2 regions of the Stenotrophomonas maltophilia group sp. SKK55 genome follow, and region 1 is predicted to be linked to the other one. Evidence: predicted binding sites of a transcription regulator. Region 1 holds the regulator's gene; the other holds the start of a gene.

What was found. Region 1 encodes FliA, which starts transcription of late flagellar genes. Its sites were predicted from a motif close to TAAAGTTTNNCNNNCNNNGGCCGATAA; they were not measured.
Region 2: the regulator FliA is predicted to act here: its motif matches at 3,750-3,776, upstream of AC2A1N_RS18225 (methyl-accepting chemotaxis protein).

The regions. Positions count from the first base shown of each region.
Region 1 covers NZ_JBXUHP010000059.1:677,801-684,401, reverse strand. The annotation lists gene AC2A1N_RS21285 (chemotaxis protein CheA) at 35-1,894, opposite strand; gene AC2A1N_RS21280 (protein phosphatase CheZ) at 1,897-2,502, opposite strand; gene cheY (chemotaxis response regulator CheY) at 2,502-2,894, opposite strand; gene AC2A1N_RS21270 (RNA polymerase sigma factor FliA) at 2,952-3,695, opposite strand; gene AC2A1N_RS21265 (MinD/ParA family ATP-binding protein) at 3,692-4,579, opposite strand; gene flhF (flagellar biosynthesis GTPase FlhF) at 4,566-6,194, opposite strand; gene flhA (flagellar biosynthesis protein FlhA) at 6,340-6,601, opposite strand, start outside.
Region 2 covers NZ_JBXUHP010000059.1:35,325-41,925, forward strand. The annotation lists gene AC2A1N_RS18205 (PAS domain S-box protein) at 1-1,730, shown strand, start outside; gene AC2A1N_RS18210 (hypothetical protein) at 1,793-2,095, shown strand; gene AC2A1N_RS18215 (putative quinol monooxygenase) at 2,037-2,327, opposite strand; gene AC2A1N_RS18220 (DUF5694 domain-containing protein) at 2,389-3,477, opposite strand; gene AC2A1N_RS18225 (methyl-accepting chemotaxis protein) at 4,008-5,834, shown strand; partial or broken gene AC2A1N_RS18230 (GGDEF domain-containing protein) at 5,862-6,032, opposite strand; tRNA gene AC2A1N_RS18235 (tRNA-Leu) at 6,302-6,387, opposite strand; gene AC2A1N_RS18240 (response regulator) at 6,520-6,601, shown strand, end outside.

The DNA.
Region 1 (6,601 bases):
CGACTTCACGGTTTTACGGGTTCAGCAAGCGGGGTCAGTCGTGCGGGCTGCGCAGGCCGTCCACATCCAGGATCAGCGCCATGCGACCATCGCCGATCAGGGTTGCACCGGCGTAACCGCGCAGGCCGCGCAGTGCTTTCGGCAGTGGCTTGATGACCACTTCCTCGCGCCCGCGCACCTGGTCCACGACCAGGCCGAAGCGCGCTTCGCCGGCCTGCAGCACCACGATGGTCAGCAGGGTCGAGGCGGCCGGCGTCACATCCAGCCACTGGCGCAGATCGACCAGCGGCAGCGTATGCGAACGACGGTCGAGCACGGCGCGGCCATCGAACCAGCCCAGCGAGGTGCGCGGCGCGTGCAGCACTTCCATCACGCGCGCCAGCGGCAGTGCATAGACGTCCTCGCCGGCCTGCACCAGCAGGGTCGGCAGGATCGCCAGGGTGAGCGGCACGCGGATCAGGAAGCGGCTGCCACGGCCCAGCTCGGACTGGATCTGGATCTGGCCACTCAGTTCGCGGATGCGCGACTGCACCACATCCATGCCAACGCCACGGCCGGAGATATCCGTGACCTGCTGCTTGGTCGAGAAGCCGGGCAGGAACACCAGGTGCAGGCACTCCTCGCTGCTCAGCCGCGCGGCAGCTTCCGGATCGATCAGGCCCTTCTCACGCGCCTTCGCGCGCAGCTTCTCCGGATCGATGCCGGCACCGTCGTCCTGCACTTCAATGCTGACGTAGTCGCCCTCCTGCTGGGCCGACAGGCGTACATGGCCCATCCGCGGCTTGCCCTGTGCTTCGCGCAGATCGGGCATTTCCACGCCATGGTCGATGGCGTTGCGGACCAGGTGCACCAGCGGGTCGGCCAGCGCTTCGACCAGGTTGCGGTCGAGCTCGGTCTCGGCGCCGATCAGCTCCAGGTCCACTTCCTTCTTCAGCGAGCGGGCAACGTCTCGGGCGACCTTGGGGAAGCGCGAGAAGACCTTGCCCACCGGCTGCATGCGGGTACGCATCACCGCCGACTGCAGGCGCGCGGTGGCGATGTCCAGGGTCGACACGGCGCGGTCCAGTTCCTCGTCGCGCAGGCGCGCACGCAGGGTCTTGAGCCGGTTGCGTGACAGCACCAGTTCGCCGATCAGATTGACGATCGCGTCCAGGCGCTTGGTGTCCACGCGCACGGTATGTTCGGCTTCGGCCAGCGGCTTGGCGGCCGGCTTGGTCGCCGCTGCCGGTGCGGGTGCGGCCGGTGCGGCCAGTGGGCGTGATGCCGCAATCGGTGCGGGCGCTGCGGCAGCGATGGGCTTGGCGCCGGGTGCGGCGCCACCGTGCAGCTGGTCGAGCAGGGCTTCGAACTCGTCTTCGCTGATCAGGCCGTCGTCAGCCTTCTTTGCCGGCGCGACCGCAGTCGGCGCGTTAGCACCGTGCAGCTGGTCGAGCAGGGCCTCGAATTCGTCGTCGGTGATCAGGTCGCCGCTACCGGCCGCCGCTACGGCGGTCGGGGCGGCCGGCGCGGCGGCGCTTCCGTGCATGTCGAACTGGGCGATCAGCTCCGGCGGCGCATAGCCCGGCTCGGTGCCGGAGGAAACTGCATCCAGCATCGCTTGCAGGTAGTCCAGCGATTGCTGGGCGGCATCGAAGTGATGGGCCTGCAGCACGGCCTGGCCCGCGCGCGCGATGCCCAGCGCTTCTTCGGCGGCGTGGCACAGCTCGACCATGGCGGTGACGCCGAGGAAGCCGGCGCCGCCCTTGAGCGTGTGGTAGCCCCGGAACACCGCGTTGAGCTGCTCGGTGTCCTGTGGTGCCTGCTCCAGCGACACCAGCTGTTCGCCCAGGCGATCCAGGATTTCCTGCGCCTCGATGATGAAATCGGCAGTGATGTCGTCGGATACCGCGCTCATGCTTACAGCCCCAGGTCCGACAGCAGGTCGTCGGCGTCGTTCTGCGAGACCGCGTGGCGGTCCAGTCCCTTCAGTGCCGGCCCGGCCAGTTCCGGATCGGTGCGATGCTGTTCCGGCGGCAGGCCGAGCGCGCCGAAGCCCTCGTGCACGCGGCGGACGATGCCGACCACGCGACGGATGATCTGCCCGGTCAGGTCCTGGTAGCTCTGGGTCAGGGCGATCTCGGTGAGGTTGTGGCGGATGCGCTCGAGCTGCGCATCCTGGCCCGGCTGCAGGCCTTCGGCGCGCAGCTGTTCGGTCAGGCTGCGGCATTCCTCGGCCAGGTCCAGGGTGCGGTGCGTCGCCTGTTCGGTCATCGCCACCACGTGGTCCAGGCGTGCGCAGGCATCGTCCAGTTCGCCGGCCTCGCTGGGTACGGTCGGCAGTTCACCCAGGGCCTGCCCGAGCTCGCGGGCCAGCCGCGAGAGGCCGCTCATCATCGGCTGCGTGCGCAGCGCGACCAGCCCGTCGATGCGTTGCCGCCAGGCGGTTTCGTCACCGGACTCCAGTGCGTCCAGTGCTTCCTGCAGGCGCAGGGCGAGGGCATTCTTGTCGACCGTGGTGTCCATCAGGCGCTGGCCGCCAGGCGTTCGAAGATCTTGCCGAGCTTCTCTTCCAGCGTCTGCGCGGTGAACGGCTTGATGATGTAGCCGTTCACGCCGTTCTGGGCCGCTTCGATGATCTGCTCGCGCTTGGCTTCGGCGGTGACCATCAGCACCGGCAGGGTCTTCAGCTTGGCATCGGCACGGATCGCCTTGAGCAGCTCGATGCCGGTCATGACCGGCATGTTCCAGTCGGTGACCACGAAATCGAACGGCTGGCTCTGCAGCAGCGACAGCGCGGCATGCCCGTCCTCGGCTTCGGCGGTGTTGGTGAAGCCCAGATCGCCCAGCAGGTTCTTGACGATGCGACGCATGGTCGAGAAGTCGTCCACGATCAGGATGCGCATGTTCTTGTTCAAAGCAGAGTTCCTTTGTTGTTCATTCCGGGCGGCCGGGGGCAGCTGCCTCGGGGATGTTCATTCTTCGAGGCCGGCGTCGACGGCCTCGAATACCTTCAGCCGGCCGCGCAGGCGCAGCACGGCCTGGCCGTGGATCTGGCAGACCCGCGACTCGCTCACGCCGAGCACCGCGCCGATCTCCTTCAGGTTGAGTTCCTGCTCGTAGTAGAGCGAGAGCACCAGCTGTTCGCGCTCGGGCAGATGGCCGATGGCCTTGCCCAGCTCGCGGCCGAACTCGCTGCGCTCCAGCACCTGCTGCGGGGTCGGGCCACCCTGGGCGACCGTGTCCAGCTCGCCCTGGTCCTCGATGCGCGACTCCAGGCTCAGCACCTGGCCACGCGCGGCGTCTTCCATCAGGCGCAGGTACTCGGGCAGTGGCATCTCCATCGCGGCGGCCACTTCGGTGGCGCTGGCGGCGCGGCCGCTGCTCTGTTCCAGGCGGCGGATGGTGGCCGCAGCATCGCGTGCACGGCGGTGCACCGAACGCGGCACCCAGTCGCCACGGCGGATCTCGTCGATCATCGAGCCGCGGATGCGGATCGAGGCGTAGGTCTCGAATGAGGCGCCCTGGTCGGCGTCGTAGCTGCGCGAGGCTTCGATCAGGCCCATCATGCCGGCCTGGATCAGATCATCGACTTCGACGCTGGCCGGCAGGCGCGCGGCCAGATGGTGGGCGATGCGCCGCACCAGGTCCGAGTGCTGGGCGATGACGTCGTTGGCCGCCGAGCGCTGGACTTCCCTGTATTGGGCCGCGCCTTTCATGCCGCCACCCCGCGCTGCTTGAGGATGCGTTCGAGGAAGAACTCCACGCCGCCGCGCGGTTCGGTGGGCGCCTGCCAGCGGGCTGTGCGGCGCGCGATCTCGGTGATGGCCAGTGCGGACGGGCTGGACGGGTAGGCCTTCACCACCGGCTGCTGGCGCTGCACCGACAGGCGCAGCCAGTCATCCTGCGGCACGCAGCCCAGGTAGTTCAGCGAGACATCGGCGAGGAACTTCTCGCAGACGCGGGTCAGCTTCTCGTACAGTACGCGGCCCTCGTTGGGGTCGCGCACCATGTTGGCCACCACCTGGACGCGGTCCACGCCACGTTCGCGCGAGAGCACCTTGATCAGCGCGTAGGCGTCGGTGATTGAAGCCGGCTCGTCACAGACCACCACCACGGTGTCCTGCGCGGCCTGGCAGAAGGTCAGCACGCCGTCGGTGATGCCTGCGGCGGTGTCCACCACCATGATGTCCAGCTCGCGTTCCAGCTCGGAGAACACGTTGACCAGGCCGACGTGCTCGGCCGGGGCCAGCTCGGCCATGTGCCGGCGGCCGGACGCGGCCGGGACCACCAGCACGCCGTTCGGGCCTTCAACGATGACGTCGTCCAGCGAGCAGCGGCCGGCAACCAGGTCGGCCAGCGTATAGGTGGGGTTCAAGCCCAGGATCACGTCGATGTTGGCCAGGCCGAGGTCGGCGTCCAGCAGCAGCGTGCGCTTGCCCATGCCGGCCAGCGCCACGGCCAGGTTGGCCGACACGTTGGTCTTGCCCACGCCGCCCTTGCCGCCGGTCACTGCGATGGTGCGCACAGGGCCGAGCGGCTCGCTGCGGGTGGCCGACAGCGGGAAGGTCTTGGTCAGCTTGGCGTACTCACGCGACGGCATGGTTCAACTCCGGGTTGCAGGGCATATCGGCCGCTCGGCGCAAATCTTCAAGGCGAAGTACGAGATTGGCCGCACTGGCCCGGTGCAGGTCGTCCGGAACGTCCTGGCCGTCGGTCACCCAGGTGATCGGCAGGGCGTGGTCCACGGCCACCGACAGGGCGTTGCCGAAGCGGCCGGTTTCGTCCAGCTTGCTCAGCACCAGGCCCTGCAGGTTGGCGGCACCGAAGCGGCGGACCACCTCGTCCATGTCGCCGAAGCTGGTGTTGGCCGGCAGCACCAGCAGGGTGCGCACCTGGCGCGCGGCGCGCAGCCACTGCAGCTGGGCGGCCAGCGCGCGGTCGCGCGGGCCCAGCCCGGCGGTGTCGATCAGTACCAGCTTGTAGTCCTTCAGGCGTTCCAGCAGCTGGTCCAGGTCGGTGCCGCTGTTGGCCTCGTGGACGGCTATGCCGAGCTGCCGGCCGTAGCCATACAGCTGCTCGCGGGCGCCGATGCGGGTGGTGTCGGTGGTGACCAGAGCGACGTCACGCGGTGCGTGCTTCTCGGCGAACCGCGAGGCCAGCTTGGCGATGGTGGTGGTCTTGCCGGCGCCGGTCGGGCCCACCAGCGCGATCACGCCGCCTTCCTCCAGCGGGTCGACCGGGGCAATCGGCAGCTTGCGCGAGATCAGCCCCAGCATCAGGCCGCGGCCTCGGTGCGCCTCGGTCTCCAGCGGGATCTGCATGGCGACGTCGCGGGCCAGGCCAGCATCGAAGCCGTACTCGTCCATCAGGTCCAGCGCGGTGGCGCGCACCGGGCAGCCGCGCAGGCGCTCGTCGGTGAAGCGGTTCATTTCGCGCTCGATCACCTGGCGCATGCCGGCCACTTCCTGGCGCAGCTGGCGGATCTCGGCGTCGTCCTGGGCGACCACGGTCAGCACCGGGGCTGGGGCGAGTGTCGGCGTCGGCGCGGCTTCGACGGTGGCATCGGCCAACGCCGGTTCGCTGGCGGCGACCTCCGGCTGCGTTTCAGACAGGGCTGCGGTCGGCAGCGGCGGCGGCTGCACCGCCGGCGCCACGCTTTCGTGATGTGCCTGGTGCGGCGGATCGATCTGGAAACGGGCGCGGTTGGCCGGCGCGACGACGGCCGGTGCCGGCGCCGGAGCGACGATGGCCTCGGCGAACGGGGCGAAGATCTGGTCCGGCAGTGCCGGTTCATTGACGGCGGCGCGTGCCAGCGTGGCGGCAAAGCCGGTGCTGCCGCGGGTCGGCACGATCTCGTCGGCGCTGTCGAGGGTGCGGCCGGTAGCGCCCACTGCTGCACGGGCGAGGGCGGCCACCGCCGAGGTGGTGGCGGCAACCGGTTCCGGTGCCGGGGGGCTGCTGCGGCGGCGGGTGACGGCGGCGATCACCGCGTCGGCGGCGGTGCGCGGCTTGGGTGCCGGCGGCGGTGCAACGTCACGGCGCGAGGCTTCCAGTGCACGCTGTACCGCGCTCTCGTCGTAGTTGGCGGCGGCGACGATCTCGATGCCTTCCTCGATCCGGCGGTTGGACAGGATCACGGCGTCAGGACCATGCTCCTTGCGCACCAGGTTCATGGCCGAGCGCATGTCGGCGGCGACGAATCGTTTGATTTTCATGCTGTGGTCACGAGGCGAAGACGGCGGGGTGGCGGTCGGGGAACTCGGGTGGTCGGTGGTCTGCACGGTGCGGGTTCCCCTTGGTGTCTGTCTGTTGCGTTGGTTCGAAAGTGGTGTCTGTTTTCTGGCGCATCGGCGGGCGGCGTCAGCTGATCGTTCCGACCAGCTTCAGGCGCTTGTCCTCCGGCACCTCGCTGTAGGCCAGGACCGACAGCGAAGGAACGCTGTGGCGGACCAGGCGGGCCAGCGCGGCGCGTACCGGGCCAGGTACCAGCACGACCGCGGGCTCGTTGCGGGCTTCCTGCTTGCTGACACATTCGGCCAGGCTCTGGTGCAGTCGCTCAGCGAGTCCGGGTTCCAGCGCGGCGCCGTTGCCCTGCGTGGACTCCTGCAAGACACGTTCCAAT
Region 2 (6,601 bases), 640 kb from region 1:
GCCAACGCCTGCAGGCCGTGGTCGATGCGTCCGATGAGGTAGCGGTAATCGCCACCGATACCGATGGCACCATCACCCTGTTCAACACGGGTGCGGAGCGCCTGCTGGGCTACAGCGCAGCGGAGGTGGTCGGCCAGCGCCGGCTCGATGCGTTCCACGATCCGGAGGAACTGAAAGCCTGGCTGGAGCCGCTGGCCGATGCCGAGGGCAACCTTCCCGACGTGTTCGAAGCGCTCAGTGCTCGCGCTGACGGGCAGACCTACTCGCGGCAGTGGACGTTGCTGCGCAAGGAGGGCCTGCCACGCCAGGTGCGCCTGTCGATCAGCCGCATGGAAGGTGCCGATGGCGCACGCATCGGCTACGTCGGCATGGCCATCGACATCACCGAAATCCTGCAGGCACGGGCCGAGGCGCGGCTGTCGGCGGAGAAGTTCGCCGGTGCATTCACGTCGGCGGCGCTGGGCATGGCGCTGGTGTCGCTGGAGGGGCGTTGGCTGGACGTCAATGATGCGCTGTGCCGGATCCTGGGTTATCCGCGCGAAGAGCTGCTGCAGGTCGACTTCCAGCGCCTGACCCATCCCGATGACCTGCAGACCGACCTGGCCCTGGTGCAGGATCTTCTGGCCGGACGGCGCAGCCATTACCACCTTGAGAAGCGCTATCTCGACCGCGACGGCCGCATCATCTGGGCGCGGCTGTCGGTGTCGCTGGTGCGCAGCGAGCATGGCCAGCCGCTGCATTTCGTGTCGCAGATCCAGGACATCACCGCCCAGCGCAGCAGTGAGCAACGCCTGTTCGAGAGCGAACAGCGCAGCCGCATCACCCTGGATGCGGTGGCCGACCTGGTGCTCAGCGTCAACCTTGACGGCCGCATCGACTATGCCAACGCGGCCGCGGTACGCACCTTGGCCGGTGATGGCGCGCTGTCGCTGGCCGGGCACAGGGTGCAGGACGTGCTGGCGCTGACCACCGAGTACGCGCCCGGCTCGGTACTGGATGTGTCGGTACTGCTGGACCCGGAGAGCAACGCGGTGGACCTGCACGCCGACCTGCTGCTGCGCCTGGGCACGGCAACGGTGCCGGTGGACCTGACGCGGGCCTGGCTGCGCGATGACGAGGGCCATGTGCGCGGCGCGGTGTGGGTGTTGCGCGACGACACCCAGCAGCGGGCGCGGCAGCGCGAAGCCCGCCACCTGGCCGAGATCGATCCACTCACCGAACTGAGCAACCGCCGCGGTTTCGAGGTGCACCTGCAGCAGGCGATCACCCGCGTCGAGCGCACCGGGCAGGCCGCCTCGCTGATGTACATCGATCTGGACCGCTTCAAGCCGGTCAACGACACCTGGGGCCACCTGGCCGGCGATGCCGTGCTGTGGGCGGTGGCCAGTGTGCTGCGACATGGTGTGCGTGATTCGGACGTGGTGGCGCGGCTGGGCGGCGACGAGTTCGCGGTGATCCTGTCCGGGTGTACGCCGCGTCGTGCCGCACGGATCGGCGGTGAACTCCTGCAGACCCTGTCAGCGCTGTCCATTCCGTGGGATCAGCATCGGCTGCGGGTCGGTGCCAGCATCGGCATCGCGCCCCTGGCGGCGGGCATGAGCGTGGACCAGGCAGTGGCCGCTGCCGATGCACAGTGCTACCGGGCCAAGGCGCTGGGGCGCAACAACGTGCAGGTGCAGGGCGAGCTGTCGGAGCTTCCAGGCGACGATGCCGATGCCGCCCAGGACTGATCTCAGCCTGTGAGAAGAAGCGCGCGAATACTGCGCGCATCTCCCCTGAAGCAGGTGAACCCATGAATGCCTGGAACCCGACTGCGGTACGCATGTTCATCCCGGCGCTGGTCGGCTGGTGCCTGGCGCTGGCCACCAGCCTGCGCGCCGAACAGCTGCACGGCGACCCGCACGCGCAGGCGTTGTTGCCCGTGCTGCAGCAAGGCGCGGTCGCGCTGCTGGTCCTGAGCCTGGCCTGCACGGTTGCGGCCTGCGTGTTGCTGTGGCGGCATGGCCGCGGCGACGGCGGGCGTCTCGCTTCCGGCACTACACCCGTGCCGCGTCCATCAGCAGGACCCGGCACGGTGCGCGCTGGAACGCGTTGATCTGAGGCACCAGACGCTGGAAGTGCTCGCTGGCGCAATGGATATCCAGAGCGTCGCGGTCCGGCCATTGCTCGATGAAGACGAAATGCCCGGGGTCCTTCTGGTCGACGAACAGTTCATAGCCGAGGCAGAGCGGCTCTCGCCGCGTGCATGCGACAAGCTCGCGGTACAGGGGAAGCACGGTGTCCACCGCATCGGGATGGATGAAATCCTCGGCGATCACTTTCAGCATGTCGGCACCTGCAGACGGGCCTTGCAGGATAGTGCCAGCGCATGACCGGCACCTATCCTGGTCAACGCAATACTGCGTCCGTACTGACCAGCTGCACGTCGTGCATCTGATTGAGGTAGGCCTCGTAGTAGCCCTTGTGTGAGGCACCGACGATGGCCAGCATTCGGCTGCCAGGGTGCAGGCCCAGCACGTCGCGGACGTTGGCGACCATGCGCAGGTTGCGGGTTTCCCAGTAACCGACATACATCCGGCCGAACGCCTTGGAGGACGGCTCGACGAGCGTCGCGCCGAAGTCGCTCTGGTACGCTGCCAACGCTGCTGCCGGGCTGTTGTAATCGCGATACAGCGCCATGACGCCACCGGGCTTGTCCAGATTGGCCACGAGGCGTTCATCGGCCTCCCGTCGCGCCCGCAAGTGTGTATTGTTCCAGGCACCGGTGATGGCTGCACTGGCCGCCGCTTCATCCTCGGCCGGTGTGGGAGAATCGGCCGTGTGGTCGTCCACGGCCCACAGCCGTTCATGCCCGAGGCGGGCGGCAACTACGGCGGCGATCAGGCTGGTTTCATTGCGGCGGACCAGGCCTTTGCCGAGGATCTCGACCAGGGCCGGCGTCAGCCCATCGCCGGCTTTGCGCTCGGACGCAGGCAGGCGTAGCCATTGCACCTGCGCCGAGCCGCGTTCGCCCGCTGCCAGGAACAATGCTGCGAGCCGACGACGCTGGGTGGGCGTCGGCTCGTCCGGCCAGGTCGCAAGCAGGCGCTCGGCCTGGGCGTTCGCTGCGGGCACGTCCAGGCCGGTGGCAGCCTGCGCAGCGGTGGTGTCGAAGCAGTAGGTGGCCACGCTCTCCGCATAGCGTTCCGGGTAGCGACGCATGGAATCGCACTGGAGGCCGGACAGGTCTTCGGTGGCGATCAGTTCGGGCTTCCAGGCGACCAGTCGCTGCAGCAAGGGTTCAAGCAAGGCGGGCTGGAACGACTTGGGCAGGCCGGACAGGTGGGCGGTGCCCAGTACCAGCACCTCGTTCGGTCGCCCGACAGGCGGCCCCTTCAGCTGGTCCGGATGGAAGGCGGGCCGATAGGTGGCATCTGCAGCGAGGGCGCCGGTACTGCACAGGCCCAGGATCAGGAGGCTGGCCAAGCGTGGGAACATGCGATCTCCGTGTCAGTGCGCGTCCTGCGGTTCGCTGCATGCTGGCCGTTTTCACCTGCCACGGAATCGCCCGTTGGTCATGCAAACCTTTTGGGCCTGAACTGCATCGTGCCCGGCAAGGCTATGCCCAATGACGGCGACAACGCGCGACATGTTCCGTGACGACACCCGGTGTCCCCGCCGAGCGTAAGCAGAATGTGAATTACATCGCGATTGTCTACCGCGTCCCTGCAGCCGCATCTGAAGTTGCGACGGACGTCGCGTAATCCGGCTAAAGCCACTGATCGCCTCGCCGATACTCCCTCTGGATCCCGCTCCAGTCACCCGCCGCAGGACCCCAGGCCGTCCCCGATGGGCGGCCCGCGCTGTGTGTTCCGCTGCTCCCAGATGCCGATCGCACCCGCAGCAGACGTTCGTGGCAGTCGCTCGAGAGGTGCCGGTTGGCACCTGTAGTCCCTGGCACCTGAAGTTGCCGCCGGGCATCCCGCCCGTCGGGTCGCAACCGCTTACCGGACACCGAGGATCAGACAATGCTCATTCCAGGCTTCACGGCGGGCGCGCAGGCGCCGGCCGAGCTGTATACCCGTTGGTCGCCGTGGCGTGCCCTGCTGGGCGCGCTGGCTCCCCAGCACCGCACCGGCGCCGAGGCCGTGTCCGACGGCCGTGCCGAGCTGGAAGCCCAGGTCGCGGCGCTGCACCGGGTCCAGGCGGTCATCGAGTTCGCCCTCGATGGCACCATCCTGCAGGCCAATGACAACTTCCTGCAGGCGATGGGCTACCGGCTGGAGGAGATCCAGGGAAAGCATCATTCCCTGTTCGTCGATCCCGAGCAGGCGCGCAGCGCCGAGTACCGCGACTTCTGGGCGCGGCTGGGGCGTGGCGAATATGACGCTGGCCAGTACCGGCGCTTCGGCAAGGGCCAGCGCGAGATCTGGATCCAGGCCTCGTACAACCCGGTGCTGGACCGGCAGGGGCGGCCTTACAAGGTGGTCAAGTTCGCCACCGACATCACCGCGCAGAAGCTGCAGGCGGCCGACTCGGCCGGGCAGCTGGCGGCGATCGACAAGTCGCAGGCAGTGATCGAGTTCGGCATGGACGGCCGCATCCTTTCGGCCAACGACAACTTCCTGGCCGCCACCGGCTACAGCCTGGACGACGTGCGTGGCCAGCACCACTCGCTGTTCGTCGAGCCCGAGTATCGTGGCAGTGCCGAGTATCGGCAGTTCTGGGAGAAGCTGGGCCGTGGCGAATACGATGCCGGCCAGTACCGGCGCCTCGGCAAGGGCGGGCGCGAGGTCTGGATCCAGGCGTCCTACAACCCGATCCTGGATCTCAATGGAAAGCCGTTCAAGGTCGTCAAGTACGCCACCGACATCACCGCGCAGGTGCATGAGAACCAGGCCATGCAGCGCGCCGTGGCGCAGACCCGTGAAGTGGTGGCGGCCGCCAAGGAGGGCGACCTGACCCGGCGCGTGGCCACCGTCGACAAGCGCGGGCCGATCGCCGAGCTGTGCGAAGGCGTGAATTCGCTGGTCGAGGCGATGGCCGCGATCATCGGCCAGATCAAGTTCGCCGCCGACACCATCGCCGTCGGTGCCACCGAGATCGCGCAGGGCAACAGCGATCTGTCGCAGCGCACCGAGCAGCAGGCAGCCTCGCTGGAGGAGACCGCCGTGTCGATGAAGGGCCTGGCCGAGACCGTGCAGCGCACCGCGAGCAACGCACGGCAGGCCAGTCAGCTGGCCGGTGGCGCCGCCGATGTCGCTGCGCGCGGCGGCAACGTGGTGCACGAAGTGGTCGAGACCATGGCGGTGATCAACGCATCCTCGCGGCGCATCGTCGACATCATCGGCGTGATCGACGGCATCGCTTTCCAGACCAACATCCTTGCGCTGAACGCGGCGGTGGAGGCGGCGCGTGCGGGCGAACACGGGCGTGGCTTCGCCGTGGTCGCCACCGAGATCCGCGAACTGTCGCAGCGCTCGGCCAGTGCCGCCAAGGAGATCAAGCAGCTGATCGATGCGTCGGTGGCCAATGTCGGCGCCGGCACCGCGCAGGTCGAGAGCGCCGGCCGCACCATGGACGAGATCGTGCTCAACGTGCGCCGGGTCAGTGACCTGATGTCCGAGATCAGCACGGCCGCACAGCAGCAGAGCGACGACATCCAGCAGATGAACCACGCTGTCGATTTGATCGACCAGGGCACCCAGCAGAACGCTGCGCTGGTCGAGGAAGCCTCGGCCGCGGCGCGCAGCATGGAGGAGCAGTCAGCGCAGCTTCTGCAGACCGTGGCCAGCTTCCGCGTGCAGGGTGAGGCGGGGCACCTGCATGGCGCGGCGGTGCTGCGCGCGGTCTAGGCCCGGCGGTCGGAGTGCTGTTCCCCCGCCTTGTGGGTCGGGCTGATTATGCGCGGCCTGCCAGGCTACGCCGATGCTGATGGTCACATGGGCCTCAGCGGCGGGCAGGGCGGCGATGAATTCCTCGCCGCCGTCGCGGGCCAGCAGGTCATCACCGCGTTGCGGGCAGCCGTCGAGGATCGCGGCGACCGCCTGCAGGTTGTTGGCGTCCCAGCGCCCGGCGCTGATCGGATGCGTCAGGCAGATGGCGGGCGATCTGCAGCGCCATCGCCCGTTCGGAAACGTGGCCCCGGCTGGCGTGCTCGATCACGCCCGGCAGCGAGAGGTAGTGGGACCAGGCGACGGCGTCGGACGCCCGCAGGAGGGGCAATCGCGCGGGCGGTGCATGCTGGGGCATCTTCGCCAGTGTCGGCGCTCTGGCCCGGGAAAAGCAAAAGGCCAGATCATGGACCTGGCCTTTGATGCTGTGGTGCCGGTGAAAGGACTCGAACCTTCATGGGGTCACCCCCGGCTGATTTTGAGTCAGCTGCGTATACCATTCCGCCACACCGGCAGGCAGCGTACGAGTGTAACCGAGGTCGGCAGGCGATGCATAGTAGGAGGGCCTATGAGGGCGGTTCCTGTCGGCATTGGCCCCTTGATAGCTATACTCCCAGCGTGCAATTGCCTCCAGGAGCGGTAGCCGATGACAGTGTTGCAGGACCTGAGGGTGCTGGTGGTCGAGAACGACGAAATGAGCGCGGCCCTGCTGCAGATGCAGCTGGTGC